Regions from separate parts of the Formosa sp. Hel3_A1_48 genome, predicted to be linked through region 2. Evidence: riboswitches for the same ligand, from Rfam matches in the RefSeq annotation. Region 2 holds a riboswitch; the other holds the start of a gene.
What was found. Region 2 has a riboswitch for S-adenosylmethionine ahead of FORMA_RS06955 (O-acetylhomoserine aminocarboxypropyltransferase/cysteine synthase family protein). Riboswitches for the same ligand answer to the same signal wherever they lie in the genome.
Positions count from the first base shown of each region.

Region 1: another riboswitch for S-adenosylmethionine. It lies ahead of FORMA_RS05030 (hypothetical protein); the one in region 2 lies ahead of FORMA_RS06955 (O-acetylhomoserine aminocarboxypropyltransferase/cysteine synthase family protein).

Region 1 covers NZ_CP017259.1:1,101,989-1,106,421, forward strand. The annotation lists gene FORMA_RS05010 (Arm DNA-binding domain-containing protein) at 1-630, shown strand, start outside; gene FORMA_RS05015 (hypothetical protein) at 704-1,087, shown strand; gene FORMA_RS05020 (hypothetical protein) at 1,196-2,056, opposite strand; gene FORMA_RS05025 (hypothetical protein) at 2,128-2,505, opposite strand; gene FORMA_RS05030 (hypothetical protein) at 2,536-2,754, opposite strand; SAM-I-IV-variant riboswitch at 2,810-2,900, opposite strand; gene FORMA_RS05040 (PDDEXK-like family protein) at 3,229-4,428, shown strand.
Region 2 covers NZ_CP017259.1:1,534,223-1,538,655, reverse strand. The annotation lists partial or broken gene FORMA_RS06965 (alpha/beta fold hydrolase) at 1-600, opposite strand, end outside; gene FORMA_RS06960 (OsmC family protein) at 611-1,060, opposite strand; gene FORMA_RS06955 (O-acetylhomoserine aminocarboxypropyltransferase/cysteine synthase family protein) at 1,078-2,370, opposite strand; SAM riboswitch class I at 2,481-2,595, opposite strand; gene FORMA_RS06950 (hypothetical protein) at 2,682-4,223, opposite strand; gene FORMA_RS06945 (2-isopropylmalate synthase) at 4,371-4,433, shown strand, end outside.

The DNA.
Region 1 (4,433 bases), 430 kb from region 2:
GAAGAATTTGTTGACTCGACGTATAATAATTGTACAAATTTTTCATTTGGAGAAAAAAACATGGTTTATAGACACTTTAGATCAAAAACTAATAAAATGGGGCTGATTTATCTTGGGCTATATCCAGTTCGCGAGATTATACTGTCATTAAATCATTTAATTAATCCAACTAGCAATTATCTTTTCCCTGTTTTTGGGGGTAATCTGCATCCAAATTTTTGGAGTTTACAATCAAAAAGGTTTAAAAAACTAACAAGTCATAATTTTAAGTCTGCAAGAAAAGCCTTCAATACAATCGCATCAATAAATAACATTCCTGACTACGACATAAGGGAACTTATGTTTCAGCAAGACAATACTATTTCGAAACACTATAAGGACACTCAAGCGCAAGAAATGTTAGTCAAGTATTCAACATATCATTTTGAGATTTTAATTAAATACAGAGTTCATGAGATGTTTGAAATGATAATTCATAAATTGATTGAAAACGGACAAACCAAACTTAAAAAATTACTAAAGTTAGAAGATATTATTAAAAAAATAAATAACCCTAAAGTTAATTCTACAGGTCAAAGAGTCATTAAAAAAGTCCGACATAAAAATGACAATCAAATTTTATCAGCATAAATGTCAAACATTTTTATTATTGCGCTACAGATAGAAAGTCTATCGAAAGCGTGAGAATCGCTTAATCTATGTTATGTCTAATAATCATGTTATGGAAATAAACAAACAATACGCATCTTGGTTAAATACCTACAAATGGAATTACTTTATTACACTACGTTCAAATTATAAATACAACTACATGACAGTTCGAACTTGGATGAAAAACCTATTTAATAAACAAACTTCCGTTACGCGTGTTTTCTTTGCTACTGAAAGAGATAAAGGGGACTGGAAAAGCAATCACACTCATGTGCTCATATCATCAAAAAAAACTATAACGTATTCCGAATTAAAGAAAACATTTAGTTGCTCTGTGGGAGACTATCAAATCATCAACGATAACGAAGGTGTTACAAAGTATGTTACAAAGTTTATGGGTAAAAACATTGATTATGGCTTTAAGGGAGATTTTTAAAAATTAAAAATCTCTACCTACCCTATTTTACTTTTTGATTTCCCTTTTTACAGTTTCGGGCGATTTATTGTATGTTGGATCATTACCACAATTAAACAGTTTGAATGCTTACGATTTAATTAAGTTGTTTATAAAATCATATTTTTTATTTGACAGCCTATTAATTAATCTAAAATAATCATCCTCCCAAAACTCAGTATTGTAATAATACTTCATTTTTACTTTTTCATTTTCCACAACACTGGAATATTTTGAAATTAAATTTTTATATTTTTTTCGGATATCCTTATAAATTCGAAATGCGGATTCTTTTTTCATAATTTCATAGTACAGTTCTGGGTAATATATTTTGGAATGCAATATGTACTCCTTGATCCAAAAATCAAACTCATGATATGCAGTCATTTTACTTTGCAGATCCATTACCCATTCCATTAGATAATCATTAGGGTATATTTCCTTATATATCGGTAGCATATCAAAAGAGAACTTAGATGAATGATAGTATGCATTAAACTCGTCTAATAAACCAATAATTCCATCAACTTGAGTGGATGAATCTCCTTTAATGTAAGTTTCATATCTTGAAGTAATTAATGCTTCAGGGATAATCTTCGCTAATTCTGATGAGGGGAACACTATACCTTTAAAAATACTTATATAGTTATTTTTATCTGATATATAAAAATAAGATCTTATATCTTTAAAATCGTGAGGCAGATAATTAGATTTCATTTCTTTAAAAAAGTATAAACTTGTAAGGCCATGACATATCTCGTGAATATTAACAGACATAGATTTAAGTATACTTTCTTTTGACGATAGGTCTAAATATGAGTAGGTACCTGAACTCTTTTTTGTGCTAATTTCTGTACCATCATGTGTTGTGTAGGATAATTCATTTGGTAAATCATTGTATAATTTTAAAATATTATACGATTCAATTGAATTATTCATCATTTGAGCCAATATCCAATCTAAATTATCTTCCTGTCCAAACCCTAGTGCAGTTGTAAATAATAATAGAAATAAATTTCTCATTAAAGTAACTTAAGATATTCACACATTTTACTGTCTGCAATTATTATATATATGCCGCCTAGTGTAAAACCAATTGGGATTACTAAGTTTAAAAAATTAAAAATGAAACTTAAATCTCCTCTTTTTGATCTAATTAATTTATAATTTTTAGCGGTACCAATTTGAAAAAATGAACATATTAGTCCAATCCACAAGTATATGAAAGCATCTTCGTGATCTATTCCACCCAGAGTACATAATAAAGAGTCTCTGAAAAAATATAATGCAATGGAAATTAACACAACTGTTAACCAAATAATAAGAAAAATAAAACGTTTTTTCTTATGCTGCTCAGAGTCACTTTTGCTGCCAAACCAACTATCAATAAATTTTCTCATAAAACTAAGTTAAGGGTTTTTGACTATAAATTAATCTTCATCTCTATTTCCATATCTATCTCTCATCATTTCAGCGAATAACTCTAAAGAATTAATATCTATTGAATCCATTAGCCTGCCACAGTCGTCTTTAGGTTTGAATGTTTTAATCTGAATTTTCTTTAGATTTTTCGAATCTTCTCTTCTTGTGTCTGTAGTGTTTCTTTGTGCGTGTTTTGCCATTTCTTTTAAAAAAGTCTTCTGGTCCATTGTGTCTGTTTTAATAATTAATTATTTAATATATTGCAACAAGGAGAGGATATGGTATACTCGATTATTTTGGAGAGTTCCCGCATTCTAAACCACCGTGCATCGATTTTGTCGGTTGGTACGCATTAGCGTTCTTGATGCTTAACAAATATAGACAAAATGAAAAAACAAACAATTGTATTTATTATGATACTTTCTTTTCTTGTATCGTCTAGGATAATTTATAAGGAAAGATATTATCGAACACGATCAATTCATAAAATAGAGATAACTCAAAATGAATATAGTCGATATGAAAATTCCAATAGTAGAGGAGGTAAGCATGCACTCTTCATAGAAAAAGAGTACGATTATTTAATCGGTGGTATTATATCTTTCAGTTTAGGGCTTCTACTAATTGGATACAATCATTTTAAAAAAAAATAATCCTACAGAGGTAATTGTGAATAATTTAAATAACAGTTTGTGTTAATTATGAATTTAAATTTGGTAAAAAAACAATACAATAATCTACTCAACGATATAGAATTTGACGAGTTGGATTTAGGGTTAAAGAAGCCTAATATATTTCAAATCTTAAGTATAACAAGAGCGGAAATTAGGCATTCAAACTTTTTAGCCTGGTTGCTTGACCCGAATGAGTCACACAAATTAGGGGGATTATTTTTAAAAAGGTTTTTAAGAGAAGTCTTCTCTTCTAACCGTTTTGAAGATATTGATCAAGTTGCTGTCGAGGGATTAGATCTTTCATCCACAAAAGTCTTAAGAGAGTGGAGTAATATTGACATTCTTATAAATGTGGATGGTATAATCATATGTATAGAAAATAAAGTTGGATCAAAGGAACATTCAAATCAATTAGAACGCTATAAAAAAATTGTTGAAAACCAGTTTCCAGAGCATAAAAAAACATTTGTTTATCTTAACCCTGATGGATTAGATTCCGAAACACAAACAGACTACTATCACCCTATTGGGTATAACTTTGTAGTTGAGTCTTTAGAAAGAATTTTGGATATTTATGACCATTCATTAAACGAAAGAGTAAAAAATTATATATCAGATTACATTATAACAATTAAGAGAGAAATTATGGGGAGTGACAAACTAATCAAGACCGCACAAAATATTTATGAAAACCATAGAGAACTTTTTGATTTTGTAATCGAACACAAACCTCAGCCTGTTGATAGATTAATTCCAATTTTAAGTCAAGAAATTGAAAAAAAGGGATGGATCTTAGGATCTTGTAGCGGAAAGTATTTAAGATTCTACACTCCAGAAATAAAAGACTTAATATATTTTAATAAGATTAAGAAAAATGGATGGAAAAATCGAGAATCATTTTTAATGGAATTTATAGTTTACCCTCCAAACAAAAAACTAGTATTTAAGCCTGTAATTGCTCCTTCTGATGACAATTATGATGTTAAAAAACTAGACTCAATGCTAAGAGAGATTGAAGGTTTTAAAGAACCTAAGGGTAAACAATGGTTAGTGAATTATCAGCAGAATATTAAGTTTGATTTTGACCAAATTCCCGAACTAACTGATGACGAAATCAAAACAAAAGTAAACTTGTTTATAGAAAAAATATCCCCTGCAGTAAATAAGATTACAAATAAATTTTTAGAAAACTCTCAGGTGCTTTTGAAAATGAAGGAAAATAAATAACCTTG
Region 2 (4,433 bases):
TTGGAATCTGTTTTTTATGGATTCCGGTGTTCTGTAGCACAACATGGCATGCAGCCGCGCGTCGTGCAGTGGTTGGCTAGAATTGAGTAAAAACTGTTCTTGAATCAAACAATTAGCAATAATCCAGTCTGTAGATTTCCAGTCGCTTGCTACTGGGATTAAATGTTTCGTTATTTTAGGATTGATCGCTGCCATTTCCCAAGCAATACCTCCTCCCAAAGAACCACCTATGACCGCAAATAATTGATCAACACTCAATGCCTTTAATCCCAAAAGAAAAAGCTCGGCAATATCTCTTGCAATAAAGTCTTTGTAATTATGAATGAGATGATTTGGGTTCCCGTCGAATCCATTACCAGGAATATTAAACGCCAAAACCGAAAATAGATTAGTATCAATAGGCTTGTTTGGACCAATAAGTGCATTCCACCAACCCTCGGAACCTGTAACATTTGAATTACCGGTGAGCGCGTGATTCACTAAAACAACTGGTGCGCTTTGCAGCGCACAACCAAATAACTGGTAAGACAAATTAATAGGTATTGTCTTACCAGAAATTGTGGTATAATTTGGAATGTCTATATGTTGAATTTTACTCAATCCAATAATTTTAATTATAAATCAGCTGTTCCAATTTTAATTTTAAAGGGGTTTGGTTTAACAAATTGTCTTTTACAGGGCAGCGGTCCTGAACAATTTCTAACCACTTTTCTAAAGTTGCATCGCTAGCATCAGCTTCAGTTTTCAGTGAAACATTTATTGCTTTGAATCCTGAACGTTCGTCCTTAGATAAGCCTAAAAATTTATTTGGGTTGATTTCTCCTGTAATCTCAATATCCAATTGCTTTAATTCAAAGTGTAGCTCTTTTGCTACAAGATGACCAACTACATTGAGACAGCCTGCAAGTCCTGCTAAAATAAATTCAACAGGGTTGGCAGCTTCGTCATTCCCTCCTAGAGTATCTGGTTCATCTATTATTAAACTAAATTGTCTTGCTTTGGCTGTAAATTTTGTTGCGGAATTGCTTTGCCCACGCACTGAAAATGTCAAATCACTCATAAATTTATATTTTGAGATTAAACTTCAACAAGTGCATCAACAGCCTTAAAAGCCTCTACTAAGTCTGCCTTTAAATCTTCGATATCCTCCAGACCTACCGAAAGACGAATGAGATCTTTTGTTACTCCAGTCGATTCTTGGGCCTCGTCACTTAGCTGTTGGTGTGTTGTACTTGCTGGGTGAATAATTAGAGATTTTGTGTCACCAATATTTGCAAGGAGCGAAAATAGTTTTGTTGTATCTGCAATCGTCTTGGCAGTATCAAATCCTCCTTTTACTCCGAAAGTAACTAATCCGCTTTGCCCATTTGGCAAATAACGATCTGCCAAAGATTTGTAAGCACTCGTTTCTAGTCCTGGATAATTAACCCAAGTCACCTGCTCTTGTTGTTGAAGCCATTTGGCAAGAGCCAATGCATTTTCGCTGTGTTTTTTAATTCTTATTTCAAGCGTCTCAAGGCCTTGAATAATTTGAAAAGCATTGAAAGGGCTTAATGCAGCACCGTAATCTCTGAGCCCTTCTATTCTAACTTTCGCGATAAATGCTGCAGCTTCTAGCGCTTCGCTGTATACTAATCCATGGTACCCGGCTGAAGGCTCTGTAAATTCTGGGAATTTCCCATTAGCCCAATCAAATGTACCTGCATCGATAATTACACCACATAAAGCAGTACCGTTACCATTGATGTATTTTGTAAGTGAATGGATGACAATATTTGCGCCATATTCAATTGGATTTAGCAAATAAGGCGTTGCCACCGTATTGTCTACAATCAAAGGGACTTTATAGGCCTTAGCCTCATTATAAATAGCTTGAATGTCCAATACATCTAACTTAGGATTTCCAAGAGACTCTATAAAAAACGCACGCGTGTTCTCTTGAGCTGCATTTTTGAAATTTTCAGCATCAGAGGGATCGACAAAAGTTGTAGTAATTCCATGTCTTGGAAGGGTAACACTCAATAAATTGTAAGTTCCTCCATACAAGCTACTAGAAGCCACAATGTGGTCCCCAGCTTTCAGTAAGGTGAGTAATGAAGTCGCTATAGCTGATGTTCCTGAGGCAGTAACTACAGCAGCAATTCCTCCTTCAAGAGCAGCTAAACGCTGTTCGAGAACGTCGTTTGTAGGGTTGTTAATTCGAGTGTAAATGTTTCCGGTCTCAGCAAGAGCAAAGAGATTTGCCGCATGATCTGAATCGTTGAAAACATAAGCAGTAGATTGATAAATTGGTACAGCACGTGTACCTCCATTTTGAGCGGTGTCATGTCCCGCATGTAATGCATTTGTTGCAAATTTTTGAGTACTCATTTTTCTATTTTTTGAGTTAATAATAAATTAAAACAAAAGTCAAACACACCATTTCTGGCGAATCTTAAAGAAAAATGTTAAAAAGAATTCAGATATACTAAAAGTATCTCTTGTTATCTATCTAATTATAAAAATATAAGAAGTAGAATTTAGCACCTTCTCCAATAGTTTGCAGGGTTGCTAAGGCGTCAACAGGTCTATTCCTTCAGCCTTTCTTGATAACATTTCACTAAATTATTGAACTTTGTGAGTGCAAATATTCAAATATTAAAATTTAAAAACCAAATAATTTTCTAAAAAAAATAATAAACCTATGTTAATTTAGTAAATTTTTCTCTTATTATGTCTGCTGTAGACTTATTTTCTATTTTACTCTCTAGCCAGGAAATAATATCAAGGTACAAAAAGGCACGGCGCTCGTAAGGGTGGTTTTCATAAGTAAGTAATTTTTGAAGAAGAGACTTGAATGCAGCTTTTAATTGATGGGGGTAAATATCTACAAGCTTTCTTAAAAAAGCAACCATTTCACGCTGAACAGCGTATAAATCCTCCATTTTAATGAGAAATTTATAGGTGTTTTTAATAAGTCGATCCAATTCGTAATCCTCGCCGGCCTCATAGTGTGCTACTAAATTTAATATGCGCGAAAAACAGAGCAAGTCCTCGCGCATCTGAAGTGATTTGTTATTTATAATTTTTGAAAGATATTTGATGGCATTTACATAATCTTCCGTTCCAAAATACAAACTTGCTATTTTGTAATAAAAAACCATAACATGATGTTCATCAACCTGGTCCGAATGCGTCTTTAAACCGGCAACAACCTCGTTGATTAAAGGTAGACCTTCTTTAAATGTTCCCTGAATAAAATGCAAATTAATTTTATTAGAATAGACGTATAAGAAAACCAAACCATCAATATTCTCGTCTCGAGGAAACCAAGATTTTAGAACAATTTGCTCTAACTCGCTAAGTACAGTTTTGAATTTTTTGTGGTGCTTTACAAAAAATAAAGCCTCTAAAAGGTATTGGTAACCTCTTAAAAAGAATACAGGGTTCAAACGAATCATAGGCTCATTATCGTAAAATAAATCAACCCACTTTTTGGAATATTTATAACAGGATTTAAAATCTTGTACCAAAAAACTATACCACAAATAAGATTTATACAACCAAAGTTTTTCTCTGAAACCAAGCTCCTTCAATTCAAATTTAGGCATCCGCTTATTGAAATAATTTGTTACATTTTGGTATTCAGTGTCGTTTTTGACATAGCCTGTTTTAAGAAACAATCCGTAGAGCTGTAAAGACAAATTCGAAAGTTTACTGGCAATTAAATTCTGGCGACTTAACATTTTAGCTTGAACAGTAAGCTCGTCAGCTCTATTACTTAGACTTCTAGTGATGTACTGAGATTCAACAACTTTTTCAAGTTCAACAATTTCATAAGCAATATTTTTTTCTTGATTTGTTATGGCTTGAGCCTTTGCCTTGTCTAAAATTTTCAAACTTTGCTTATACAAACCTTTGTGATAAAGAATGGTAGCAAAATCAAGTTGCTCTCTGAGCTGTATTCTTAAATTCTGATGTGAAGGATTAAGCCGCAAGCTTATAAGAATCTGTTTGTACAAGTGTGCTTTGAGGTTTGAAAGCTGTTGCTTTTTCACAAAACCCTCTTTTAAAATAGCTTGCTCATTATATAGCTTTAATTTTTCCATGACTTTAAACAACAATAAAAATTTTGAGTCTTCATTTACTCCAAGTCGTCCGATGTAAAGCTTAAATTGCCTCTTTTCGGACTTTGTCAGCGATCTAATCAGAATAAATAAATTATCTTTTTGTGGTTTAGTCATAATTTAAAAATAGATGTAAAACCTTGAAAATCAATTTCTTATGACCCTACATCAGGGGGTAAACATCGTAAAATTATTAATAATATCTTAGGTTAAATTTTTCAAAAAAATTAAATTCGTTAGCCAATATATAATATATTTACAGATATGTCCAACACAAATGTCCAAATATTTGATACAACCCTACGTGATGGGGAGCAAGTACCTGGC